Regions from separate parts of the Mesorhizobium sp. M1050 genome, predicted to be linked through region 2. Evidence: predicted binding sites of a transcription regulator. Region 2 holds the regulator's gene; the other holds the start of a gene.
The links. Region 2 encodes HrcA, which represses chaperone genes, less so after heat shock. Its sites were predicted from a motif close to GTTAGCACTCNCNNNNNGNGAGTGCTAAC; they were not measured.

Region 1 (4,037 bases), on a different contig from region 2:
TCGCTCTTGGCTATCAGTTGCGCGAGACGTTGGAGCTTCGGGTCGTCGCCGATACTTTGCAGACGCGCCTCAACGACCTCGGGACTGATGCGCGCCAACGCCGCGTTCAGAGCCGGCAATGCCTTCTGCAAGCTGAACAATGAATCGGAAGTCATCCTGCTTGCGTCGGCGTAGCTAAGGCTTTGGTTGCTGATCGCCTTGTACGCCTGCGCCTGCGGGCTGCGGTCGGCGGCGGCCCCCATCTCGTCCTCGACAGCCCAAATATAGTCATGCTCGTCCATTGCCATCACCGTTTCCCGCGTCTCGCCGGCAGGGATGAAATAGCGGGCAACGGTGGAGTCTTCGTGCCGGCGGTCCGCCTCGACCATCGAGATAATGAAGCGCGTATACTCGGCATAGAGTTCGCCATAATTGGCCTTGCCGGCCAGCATATAGGGGTCGTCCGCCGTAGTCGTAGAAGCCGCGCCGATGGACGAAGTCGCCGGCACATCGGTCTTGGAGGTCTGGCCGAAGCCGCTGAACGGATCGTATTCGATGCCGTCCTCGTTGCCGGTCGCGCCCGGACGAATGATCGGGTCCTCGGTCCGCAGCGCTGTACCCGCTTTGACGAAGGTCGGCTGGCCGGCGCCGGCAAAACCGCTTCTGGCCGACATCAGCTTCTGTATCGTGAAGGTTAGGTCCGAGGTGATCTGCATCGAGCGATCCTTGAATTTCACATACCTTGGGTGCAATACACAGAATGAAGCACGGCAGTTAAATAATGGTTGAAGTGGAGTCCGGCAAAAATAGTTATCCTGGCGCCAAAATCGTTTGTCAAATATAATTCATCAGCAACTAATATAGTTGCTTAAGTCATGCAGGCGACGAACCTTTGAAGCCGATTCCTTGGCCACGCCATGCTCAGTCATTGGACTGTCGATAATCAAAGTGATCTGGGCATAGAGCGAAGCCTCGGGCCGGGACGCTCGCGCGGCGATGCTGAGGTTGTTTATCGGATCCCGGTGAGTGCGGCGATCGAGCCGTGCGAATCGCTTACTGGATGGCGATGATGCCGTCGATGACTCGCCATTCCGAAGGCCGGATCAGCCGGTGGTGGGCCACCCGAACCGAATGCAGCGGACCCTCGAGTTCGCGCTCCCAGTAGGATAAAAACCCGTGGAGTTCGGGAAAGTCGGGGGCAAGGTCGTAGTCCTGCCAGACATAGAGCTGAAGCAAGCTCGGATGGTCGGGCAGGCGATAGTGAATCTCTGCCGTGGTCAGGCCATAGCCTTCCATCTGGAGGCGGAATTCCTTGCTGACGCTTGCGACCATTCGTTTCTCCTTTCTGTCTTTCTGTCGGATATCAGGCGCCCAGCCTGTCGAAGAGATGAGGGAACTCGCCGGGCTCATGAGGTGGCGCCGAGGCGTCACCGTCGAGCTTGAACAGCGCGTCCATGATCTGGTCGAACGACACTAGTTGGCTGGCGCCCGGTGGTTGGCGCAGTGCCGGCATGGAATAGACGGCGCAGGCATCCGACGCCCAGGAAGACAGGATGGCACGCTTTTCCCACAGGTCGAGCGTGTCGTCGCTCAGCACCTCTTCGGGATGGTTGAAGTGGCTGGCCGGCTGGAGCAGGCGGTCAAGCGCGTGGTCGGATGTTTCGGCGGCCGGGGTGGAAGTGATCGGTGAATAAGTCTGTCGTTCCATCGATATGCTCCGTCTGCGAACAACTCCGTAGGAGGATAAGCGGTTCCGGCGCCTGCGATGGCGCCGGCAGGGAGATAATTTGTTGGAGGGTGGCGGAAGATTCAAGCGGCGGCCCGTCCTCGCGGAATAAGGGCGTCCTCGCGGAATAAGCCTGCGTTAACAGGCTTTTGGCACTCGTGGTGGTCGAGTGCCAAATTTTTTTGGCCGGGCTCTTGAAACCGCAAACTGGCAAACTAGCTCGATATGCGCGCGCGATGCTGCAAAGGGTCGCAGCGTCCCCGTGCCGGTCCGACATCACCGGTCCCGGCGCGGAGGAGCCGTAAAAATATGTTTGTCCAAGAGGAGAACGAAATGGCGTTCCGTCCATTGCATGACCGTATCCTGGTCCGCCGCGTCGAAGCCGAGGAAAAGACGGCGGGCGGCATCATCATTCCTGACACCGCCAAGGAAAAGCCGCAGGAAGGCGAGGTGCTCGCCACGGGTCCCGGCGCGCGCGACGACAGCGGCAAGCTGACCGAGCTCGACGTCAAGGTCGGCGATCGCATCCTGTTCGGCAAATGGTCGGGCACCGAGATCCGGCTCGACGGCCAGGATTTGCTCATCATGAAGGAAAGCGACGTGATGGGCGTGATCGAGCACGCCGAGCAAGTGAAGAAGGCTGCATGACGGCTTCTTCCAGATCCAACCCAGTCAACGAATGCTGCCTAGATGAAGGACTGATCCAATGGCTGCCAAAGAGGTGAAATTCCATACCGAAGCGCGCGAGAAGATGCTGCGCGGCGTCGACATCCTCGCCAACGCGGTGAAGGTGACGCTCGGCCCCAAGGGGCGCAACGTCGTCATCGACAAGTCATTCGGCGCGCCGCGTATCACCAAGGACGGCGTCACTGTCGCCAAGGAGATCGAGCTTGAGGACAAGTTCGAGAACATGGGCGCGCAGATGGTGCGTGAGGTGGCCTCCAAGACCAGCGACATCGCCGGCGACGGCACCACGACGGCGACCGTTCTGGCGCAGGCCATCGTCCAGGAAGGCGCGAAGGCCGTTGCCGCCGGCATGAACCCGATGGATTTGAAGCGCGGCATCGACAAGGCGGTCGATGCGGTCGTCGCCGAGCTGAAGGCCAATGCCCGCAACGTGACCAGGAACGACGAAATCGCGCAGGTCGGCACCATTTCGGCCAATGGCGATGCCGAGATCGGCCGCTTCCTCGCCCAGGCGATGGAAAGGGTCGGCAATGAAGGGGTGATCACGGTCGAGGAAGCCAAGACCGCCGAGACCGAACTCGAAGTTGTCGAAGGCATGCAGTTCGACCGCGGCTATCTCTCGCCCTATTTCATCACCAACCAGGACAAGATGCGCGTGGAGCTCGAGGAGCCCTATGTGCTGATCCACGAGAAGAAGCTCTCCAACCTGCAGGCGATGCTGCCCGTGCTCGAAGCCGCGGCGCAGTCTTCCAAGCCGCTGCTGATCATCGCCGAGGACGTCGAGGGCGAGGCTCTGGCCACGCTGGTCGTCAACAAGCTGCGCGGCGGCCTCAAAGTCGCGGCCGTCAAGGCGCCAGGCTTCGGCGACCGCCGCAAGGCCATGCTGGAGGATATCGCCATCCTCACCGGCGGCACCGCGATCAGTGAGGATCTCGGCATCAAGCTGGAGAATGTCACGCTGCAGATGCTGGGTCGCGCCAAGAAGGTGGTGATCGAGAAGGAGAACACCACCATTGTCGATGGTGTCGGGCGCAAGGAAGAGATCCAGGGCCGCATTGCCCAGATCAAGGCTCAGATCGAGGAGACCACCTCCGACTACGACCGCGAGAAGCTGCAGGAGCGGCTGGCCAAGCTCGCCGGCGGCGTCGCGGTGATCCGGGTCGGCGGCTCGACCGAGGTCGAGGTCAGGGAGCGCAAAGATCGCGTCGACGACGCGCTGCACGCGACCCGCGCTGCGGGGGAGGAGGGCGTGCTGCCCGGCGGCGGCGTCGCGTTGCTGAGGGCCGCCAAGGCGCTCGATGCCGTGCAGACCGACAATGCGGATCAGCGAACCGGGGTCGAGATCGTTCGCCGCGCCATCGAAACGCCGGTCCGCCAGATCGCCGAGAATGCAGGCGCGGAGGGCTCGATTATCGTCGGCAAGCTGCGCGAGAGGAGCGAGTTCGGCTGGGGTTGGAACGCCCAGACCAACGAATTCGGCGATCTCTACAGCCAGGGCGTGATCGACCCGGCGAAAGTGGTACGCGCAGCTCTTCAGGACGCGGCATCAGTCGCCGGCCTGCTCGTGACCACCGAAGCGATGGTGGCCGAGAAGCCGAAGAAGGAAGCCGCCACCCCTGCCATGCCGGCCGGCGCCGGCATGGAC
Region 2 (8,779 bases):
ATTGCCGAGCGTGACGGTCAGGCCGGCGGCAAAGCTCGACAGCAGCCCACCCTTGCCCTTTTTCGCTTCGACTGTCTCGGGCGTGATGCCGCTGTTCCAGAAGCGCCAGCCGAGGAAGGCGAGGTAGGCGACACCGAGCCATTTGATGGCCAGGAAAATCATGCCGAAGGTCTGCGCGACGAAGGCGAGACCGAGCACCACGGCGGTCAGATAGGTGAGGTCGCCAGCCATCAGCCCAAAGGACATCGCCAACGACGAGCGGAAGCCGGAGCCGAGCGCACGCGCAAGGAGCGCGGTAACGCCGGGACCAGGGATGGCGGCGGCGATGCCGAGCGCCGCACTGTAGGCGAGGAATCCGGTGAGCGTCATGGCTGCGGCCTCAAATCAGAACGCCTTGTCGCATGGAACGGCCCAGGATTGAATTCCCTGGGATCGGAATCCATTGCACCAGATGTCGCTGCAACACGCGGAGAAGGCGCCCTCATCCGGTCGCTTCGCGGTAACCATCTCCCCCGGGGAGAAGAGCCTGGCGCCGGCGTTGGCATCCGGGTGAGGGGATTTGTGCCAAGATTGCTCAGGAGCGATCGCCGTCATGGGTGATGCGCCAGATGGTGCCGTTGCCGTCCTCGGTCACGATCAGCGCGCCGTCGTTCGCCACCGCCACGCCGACCGGCCGACCCCAGACCTCGCCGTTGGAGACGACGAAGCCGGTGATGAAATCCTCGTATTCGCCGGTCGGCTTGCCATCCCTGAACAGCAATCTCACCACCTTGTAGCCGGTCCTGTTGCCACGGTTCCATGAACCGTGCAGAGCCACAAAGGCGTCGCCCCTGTATTCGGCCGGAAAGGTCTTCCCTTCGTAGAAGGCGATGTTGAGCGGTGCCGAATGCGCCTGCATCAGCACGTCGGGAATGATCGCCTTGCCGGCAAGATCGGGGCGCTCGCCCTTGTGACGCGGATCCTCGTTGTTGCCGACATAGTACCAGGGCCAGCCATAGAAGGCGCCGTCCTTGACCACGGTCGCATATTCCGGCGGCACATTGTCGCCGAGCCCATCGCTCTCGTTGACGACGCACCACAGCGCGCCGGTCGCCGGCTGCACGGCCATGCCCGAACAGTTGCGCAGGCCAGTGGCGACGATGCGACCGTTCTTGCCGTCGGGATCGAAGGCCAGCACAGCCGCGCGGCCATCCTCGGGACCCCACGCAGCGCCGAGCGGCTGCGACGTCGCCCAGGCGCCGAGGCCGCCTTTCGGTTCTTTGCCCATATGCTGCGCGGCATTCGAACCCGAGCCGACCGATAGATAAAGCGTCTTGCCGTCCGGCGAGAAAGCGATATCGCGGGTCCAGTGATGACTTGAAGGGATGTTGTCGACGATGGTCTCCGGGTCGCCGGCGGCCTTCAGGTCGCCGCTGTGATAAGCGAAGCGCACAATGCCGTCGCTGTTGGCGACATAGACCCATTGCGGGTCGTTGCCCGGTGGATAAAAAGCAATGCCATAGGGCTGGTTGAGATTGCGGGCAAAGATGCCGTGCTGCGCCGGCTTCGCGCTGCCGTCGGCCAGGCGGTAGACGCGGATCTGGTTGGCTTCGCTGTCGGCGACGAACAGGTCGCCGTTCGGCGCGACGCGGACGACGCGCGGATTGTCGATGCCCGACGCGATCAGCTCGGCCGAAAAGCCCGGCGGCAGTTTCGGCTTGGCGTCTGCCGGCCGTTCGGCGAGGCCGGCGCTGTTGGAGGCGGATTTGGTGACGTCGGGTTTTGGCAGATCGTTCGGCTTGATCAGGCGGCGCATACCGGGCCTGTCGGCACGCCAGTCGCCGAAGGCGGCGGCACCTTTCAATACGGGCTCCGCTTGCTGTGCGAATGCAGCGGCGGTGAGAAACGCCGCAGCGGAGAGGGCCAGCCCAGCCAATCGGATCATTCAATCCTCCAAACCTGGTCACACACTGAACGGCTGCAAAGGGGGCAAACGAGCGGTTTCGTCTGTTGTTCCGCGGCACACGATCAGTTGAAGCGAAAGCGGAGTTTTTTAACCTCAGGTCCCAGCGGCGTAAAAATCGTCATCGAGACGCTTTTCCAGCGCGACGAGATCGGCCGGCAGCGGCAGGCCCATGGCGCGCATTTCCCGCAGTTTTTCGCGCAACTGCTCCTGGATCTCGTGCTGGTCTTCCGGCTGGTTGACCATCTCCTCGAGCAGCAGGCTGATCCGGGCCTTGAATTCTTCGAGCGCCATTGTTTTTCTCCTCAGCTGCTTGTTCTTTGTTTTTTGAGTCTAAGGTGTTGAGATTCAGGTCAGGCCGGCATCACCTGAACATCAATACGCTTAGCGCAGCATGCGGGAAATCAGCTGCGCCGTATAGTCGACCATCGGCACGATGCGGGCATAGTTGAGCCGGGTCGGGCCGATGACCCCGAGCGCACCGACGACGCGGGCGTCTTTGTCGCGATAGGGCGCGACCACCAGCGACGAGCCCGACAGCGAGAACAGCTTGTTTTCCGAGCCGATGAAGATGCGCACGCCCGATCCTTGCTCGGCGAGGTCGAGCAGTTGGATCAGTCCGTCCTGCGTCTCCATGTCCTCGAACAGGTGCCGCAACAGTTCGATATCGGCCTGGGCGGTGACGTTTTCGAGCAGATTGGCGCGGCCGCTCACGATGAGCCGTGCCGGCAGGCCGCTGTCCGCGCCGGCCCACACCGCGAGCCCCTTCTCGACGAGGTCCTGCGACAGCGTGTCGAGGGCGGCCCTGGTCTCTTCCTTGATGCGGGCGATCTCGACCCGCGCCTCCGCCAGCGTGCGGCCGCGGATATGAGCGTTGAGGAAGTTCGAGGCCTCGTGCAGTTGCGAGACGGTGATGCCGGCGGGCAGCTCGACGACGCGGTTTTCGACGTCGCCATTCTGCGACACCAGCACCGCCAGCGCCTTGGTCGGCTCGAGCTGAATGAATTCGATGTGCTTCAGCGCCACTTCGTTCTTGGCGGCAAGCACCAGGCCGGCACCGCGCGACATGCCCGACAGCATCTGGCTGGCCTCGGTCAGCATGTGTTCCAGCGTCGCGCCCGAGCCGGATGCCCGCACCTGCGCCTCGATGGCGCGGCGCTCCTCGTCGGACAGATCGCCAAGCTCCATGAAGGCGTCGACGAAGAAACGCAGGCCGGCCTGCGTCGGCAACCGGCCGGCCGAGATGTGCGGCGCGTAGATGAGGCCGAGATGCTCGAGATCGCTCATCACGTTGCGGATGGTCGCCGGCGACAGCGAAGACGGCAGGATGCGCGACAGGCTGCGTGATCCCACGGGTTCGCCGTCCTTGAGGTAGGAATCGACGATGCGCCGGAAGATGTCGCGCGAGCGCATGTCCAATGATTGAAGCGCGGGCGCCTGCGAACTTGGATCGACTGCCTTGGTCATTGCGGCCAAAAACCTCCGGCCCAAAGATATAGACTTCGCTACGGCCCGCGCAACCCGGTGTCTGCGTCAGATCACCCCGGTGTCTGTGTCGGATCGTCAAGCCATTTTCCTTTGCGCCATGCGTCCCATGCGGCTACAAGCCGGCCAAGATTCCCGAAAAATGACAAGAAAGCAGCCTGAATGCGCCCCTCCAAACGCCAATTCGACGAAATGCGCGCCATCTCCTTCGAGCGCGGCGTCTCCAAGCACGCCGAAGGCTCATGCCTGGTGAAGTTCGGCGACACGCATGTCCTGTGCACGGCCAGCCTGGAGGAAAAAGTGCCGGGCTGGATGCGCAATTCCGGCAAGGGCTGGGTGACGGCGGAATACGGCATGCTGCCGCGCTCGACCGGCGAGCGCATGCGCCGCGAGGCTTCCGCCGGCAAGCAGGGCGGCCGCACCCTGGAGATCCAGCGGCTGATCGGCCGTTCCTTGCGCGCCGTGGTCGATTTGCAAGCGCTGGGCGAGCAACAGATCACCGTCGACTGCGACGTCATCCAGGCCGATGGCGGCACCCGCACCGCCTCGATCACCGGCGGTTGGGTGGCGCTCTACGACTGCTTGCGCTGGATGGAAGCCCGCCAGATGGCCAGCGTCGCCAAGGTGCTGAAGGACCACGTCGCCGCGATCTCCTGCGGCATCCATGACGGCCAGCCGGTTATCGACCTCGACTATATCGAGGACTCGTCGGCCGGCACCGATGCCAATTTCGTCATGACCGGCAAGGGCGGCATCGTCGAGATCCAGGGAACCGCCGAAGGCGAGCCTTTTTCGGAAGGGCAGTTCGCGGAATTAATGGGCTTGGCCAAGAAGGGCATTCAGCGCCTGGTCAGTTTGCAGCAGATGGCGGTGGCTTAGTTCTCAAATGCCGAGCTTGACGCCCTCTGCTATCCTGGAATCCGCTCTCTACGTCACCGACCTTGCCGCCGCCGAAACCTTCTACACCGACGTCCTCGGCCTAAATCTCCTCGGCAAAGTCGATGGCCGCCACCTGTTCTTCCGCTGCGGCCCGGGCGTGTTGCTCGTCTTCAATGCCGAGGCAACCAAAATCCCGCCCGCGCCCGACGCCAGGCTGCCGGTGCCGCCGCACGGAGCTGTCGGCGAAGGCCATCTCTGCTTTGCGGCGACCGCCGACGAAATCGCCGGCTGGAAAGCGCATCTCGAAGCGAAGAAGATCGCCATCGAAAGCGAATTCGAATGGCCGCAGGGCGGCCGTTCGATCTATATACGCGACCCCTCGGGCAATTCGATCGAATTCGCCGAGCCACGAATCTGGGGCCTTTGATGCATTCTCTCGATGGAAAGAAGATCGTCGTCGCCAGCCACAATGAAGGCAAGTTGCGCGAATTCGCCGACCTGATGGGGCCGTTCGGTTTCGAAGCGAAATCGGCCAAGGACTACGGCCTGCCCGAGCCCGACGAAACCGGCACCACCTTTGAGGAAAACGCCTACATCAAGGCGCTGGCAGCGGCCAAGGCGACCGGCCTGCCGGCGCTGTCGGACGATTCCGGCCTGTGCGTCGACGCGCTCGACGGCGCGCCCGGCGTCTACACCGCCAACTGGGCGGAAACCCCTGACGGCGCGCGCGATTTCGGCATGGCTATGCAACGCACCGAAGTGGCGCTGCAGGAAGTCGGCGCCGCCTCGGCCGAACAACGCAAGGGCCGCTTTGTCGCCGTCATCTGCCTGGCGTTCCCCGACGGAGAAGCCGAATATTATCGCGGCGAGGCCGAAGGCACGCTCGTCTGGCCGCCGCGCGGCGATCTCGGTTTCGGCTACGATCCGGTGTTCCTGCCCGATGGCTTCGAAAAAACCTTCGGCGAGATGAGCGCCGAGGAAAAACATGGCTGGAAGCCCGGCCAGCCGACCGCGCTGTCGCACCGCGCTCGCGCTTTCCAGAAGTTCGCCCAAGCACGATTGGGTTCGTCATGAGCATGCTGCTCGACCGGACGCCCGGCTTCGGCGTCTATATTCATTGGCCGTTCTGCGCGGCCAAGTGCCCCTATTGCGATTTCAACAGCCATGTCCGCCACCAGCCAGTCGATCAGGACCGCTTCGCCAGCGCTTTCGAGGCTGAACTGGCAACGATGCGCGAGCGCACCGGGCCGCGCGAGGTCACCAGCATTTTTCTCGGCGGCGGCACGCCGTCGCTGATGAAGCCGGAAACGGTGGCCAGGGCTCTGGACGCCGTGGCTAGGAACTGGACCGTCCCCGACGGCATCGAGGTGACGCTGGAGGCCAATCCGTCCTCGGTCGAGGCCGAACGCTTTCGCGGCTACCGGGCGGCCGGGGTCAACCGCGTCTCGCTCGGGGTACAGGCGCTGAACGACAAGGATTTGCGCTTCCTCGGCCGGCTTCACAATGTCGAGGAAGCGCTGCACGCGATCGGGCTCGCGCGGGAAATCTTCCCAAGATTGTCCTTTGACCTGATCTATGCCCGACCCGGCCAGACACCGGAAGCGTGGCAGGCCGAACTCGAACAGGCGATCGGCCACGCCGCCGATCATCTGTCGCTGTACCAGTTGACCATCGAGGAGGGCACGCCGTTCCATGCCTTGCATGCCGCGAAGAAATTCGTCATCCCCGACAACGACCACGCCGCTGACCTCTATGCGCTGACGCAGGAGATCACCTCGGCGCATGGCCTGCCAGCCTACGAGATTTCCAACCACGCCAGGCCGGGCGCCGAAAGCCGGCACAATCTGACCTACTGGCGCTACGGCGAATATGTCGGTGTGGGGCCAGGCGCGCATGGCCGCTTCGTCGAGAACGGCCGCCGCACAGTCACGATCGCCGAGCGGATGCCGGAAACCTGGGCCAATCTGGTCGAGGCCAAGGGCCATGGCGTCACCGGTGGCGAGATCCTGACGCGTTCGGAAGAAGCCGACGAGTTCCTGCTGATGGGCCTGCGGCTGGCCGAAGGCATCGACCTCTCCCGCTACGAGGCGTTCTCCGGACGCGGCCTGTCGACGGCCCGGCTGTCGATGCTGCAGGGCGAGGGGCTGGTGGCACCGATCGGCAATGCTCGCCTGCGCGCCACACCAGCCGGCATGATCGTGCTCGACGCCGTGGTGGCGGACCTGGCGCGATAAGCAGTCAAATGCTCTAAGCGTCGTGCTTGTGGGGTTGTTTGCCGCGGCCTTTTTCGGCGGGCGACTCGCCGGAGCGGACTGGCTTGGCGTCGCCCTTATCGCGGCGACCGCGGTGCTGGTCGCCTATCGGATGTAGCGGCGCGTCGTTGCGGGCGTTTTTTGTTTCAAGACGGGTGATGAAGATATCGAAGCGATTGGGCATCGTCCGGTCAGTGCTCCGTCGTGCTATCGGGTTTGTTGTCGGAAAGCCTGACATTCGTAGGCAAGAGGGTATGCCTGGCCAGGCTGGCGTCGGTCTTCGCGGGCAGTACGGCAACGCGGTTGCGCTCGGCGCGATAGGGTTCGAAAGCGTCCTGCATCTTCAGGCTATCCATCCTGTCCTCCTCGGGAATCAGGGGGTAAATCCGCCGTAGCCGGTTTCGTTCCCTACTGTGGCAAAGGAATGGCGAGGGAGACGCAACGTCAGCTTTTGCAAGCCGACGCTGGCCGTGCCAAACAGGGCTGAATGGAGAAGGCATCAGTGACCGCCGAAACGGGCAAGCGCAGCTATGTGATCGGGCAGACCGAAATCGCGGCCCGACCGCTCGAGCCGGCGCTCTATCTGGTGGCGACGCCGATCGGCAACCTGGCCGACATCACGCTGCGCGCGCTGGAGACGCTGGCCGCCGCCGACATCGTTGCTTGCGAGGACACGCGGGTGTCGCGCGTGCTGCTGGACCGCTACGCCATTCGCCGCCGCACCACGGCCTATCACGAACACAATGCCGGCGAGGCCGGGCCGAAGCTGATCGCCGCGCTCCAGGCCGGACAGAGCGTGGCGCTGATCTCCGACGCCGGCACGCCGCTGGTGTCCGATCCGGGCTACCGGCTGGTCGGCGAGGCGCGCGACCACGGCATTCGCGTCGTGCCGATTCCCGGCCCGTCGGCGCCGCTCGCGGCGTTGACCGCATCCGGCCTGCCGTCGGACGCCTTCCTGTTCGCCGGTTTTTTGCCGGTCAAATCAGGGCAGCGGCTGACGCGGCTTGGGGCACTGAAGGCTGTGCCGGCGACGCTGATCTTCTTCGAATCACCGCGCCGGCTGGCCGAATCCCTTGCCGCCATGGTCGAGGCGCTTGGCGGCGAGCGCAAGGCCGCGATCGGCCGCGAATTGACCAAGACCTTTGAAGAGATGCGCACCGGCACGCTGCAGGCGCTGGCCGACCATTATGCGGCGGCCGATACTCCAAAGGGCGAAATCGTCGTCTGCGTCGGTCCGGCCGAGGCCAAGGCCGACGAACCGGCCGACATCGACCGCCTGTTGCTGTCGCTCGCCGGCGAAATGCCGGCTTCCAAGGCAGCGGCGGAAGCCGCAAAAATGATCGGCGGCCAGAAACAGGCGTTGTATCGGCGGCTTCTCGAACTCAAGCATGCTTCTGGAGAAAGCGACGGTGGCTGAGCGCCCGAGTGCCAGCCGCCAAAAAGCCTATCGGCGCGGCCACCGCGGCGAATGGCTGGCGGCGGCAGCATTGGTGTTGAAGGGCTACCGGATTCTGGCGCGCCGCCACCGCACCCGCTGCGGCGAGCGCCCCCGGAGCGCGGGCGGCGGCGACGGCGTGCTGTGCGGCGAGGTCAAGGCGCGGCGCACGCTGATGGAAGCCATGGAGGCGATCGGCCATGAATCGGAGCGCCGCATCGAGGGGGCGGCCGACATCTGGCTGTCGCGCCAGTCCGATTACGGCAAACTGTCGATGCGCTTCGACATGGTCGCGGTGCTGCCCTGGCGCTGGCCGGTGCATGTCGAGAATGCGTTCTATGGAAGGAATTGAGGTTGCTCACCATCCCCACAAGGGGGAGGGTAAGCTCACCCCCAAACCATCAGCGCCACCAACCCGACACCACCCACCACCAGCCGCCACCAGCCGAACAGCGAGTAGCCGTTGCGCGAGACGTAATCGAGCAGGAAGCGCACGACGATGAGCGCCGTGACGAAGGCGGCGACGAAGCCGACGGCGATGATCGGCAGGTCGGCGCTGCTCAGCACGTTGCGGTTCTTGAACAGGTCGAAGGCGAAGGCGCCGACCATGGTCGGGATGGCGAGGAAGAAGGAGAATTCGGCCGCCGCCCGTTTGTCGACACCCAGCAGCAGCGCGCCGACGATCGTCGAACCCGAGCGTGACGTGCCGGGAACGAGCGACAGGCACTGGAAAAGGCCGATCTGCAGGTAAAGCCGGGTCGGGAACCGCTCGACGTCGCGGTAGAA

Region 1: a site for HrcA is predicted at 1,854-1,882, ahead of NKH57_RS27340 (co-chaperone GroES). Genes of this name have one in related genera too.

Annotation. Positions count from the first base shown of each region.
Region 1 covers NZ_JAMYMV010000069.1:9,196-13,232, reverse strand. Annotated here, with positions in the region: gene NKH57_RS27355 (hypothetical protein) at 1-695, opposite strand, end outside; gene NKH57_RS27350 (usg protein) at 1,033-1,311, opposite strand; gene NKH57_RS27345 (hypothetical protein) at 1,343-1,687, opposite strand; gene NKH57_RS27340 (co-chaperone GroES) at 2,039-2,353, shown strand; gene groL (chaperonin GroEL) at 2,412-4,037, shown strand, end outside.
Region 2 covers NZ_JAMYMV010000004.1:177,857-186,635, reverse strand. Annotated here, with positions in the region: gene NKH57_RS04245 (LysE family translocator) at 1-369, opposite strand, end outside; gene NKH57_RS04240 (PQQ-dependent sugar dehydrogenase) at 575-1,924, opposite strand; gene NKH57_RS04235 (hypothetical protein) at 2,039-2,236, opposite strand; gene hrcA (heat-inducible transcriptional repressor HrcA) at 2,327-3,409, opposite strand; gene rph (ribonuclease PH) at 3,590-4,306, shown strand; gene NKH57_RS04220 (VOC family protein) at 4,323-4,733, shown strand; gene rdgB (RdgB/HAM1 family non-canonical purine NTP pyrophosphatase) at 4,733-5,380, shown strand; gene hemW (radical SAM family heme chaperone HemW) at 5,377-6,540, shown strand; partial or broken gene NKH57_RS04205 (EamA family transporter) at 6,554-6,676, shown strand; gene NKH57_RS04200 (hypothetical protein) at 6,750-6,914, opposite strand; gene rsmI (16S rRNA (cytidine(1402)-2'-O)-methyltransferase) at 7,046-7,975, shown strand; gene NKH57_RS04190 (YraN family protein) at 7,968-8,345, shown strand; gene NKH57_RS04185 (undecaprenyl-diphosphate phosphatase) at 8,381-8,779, opposite strand, start outside.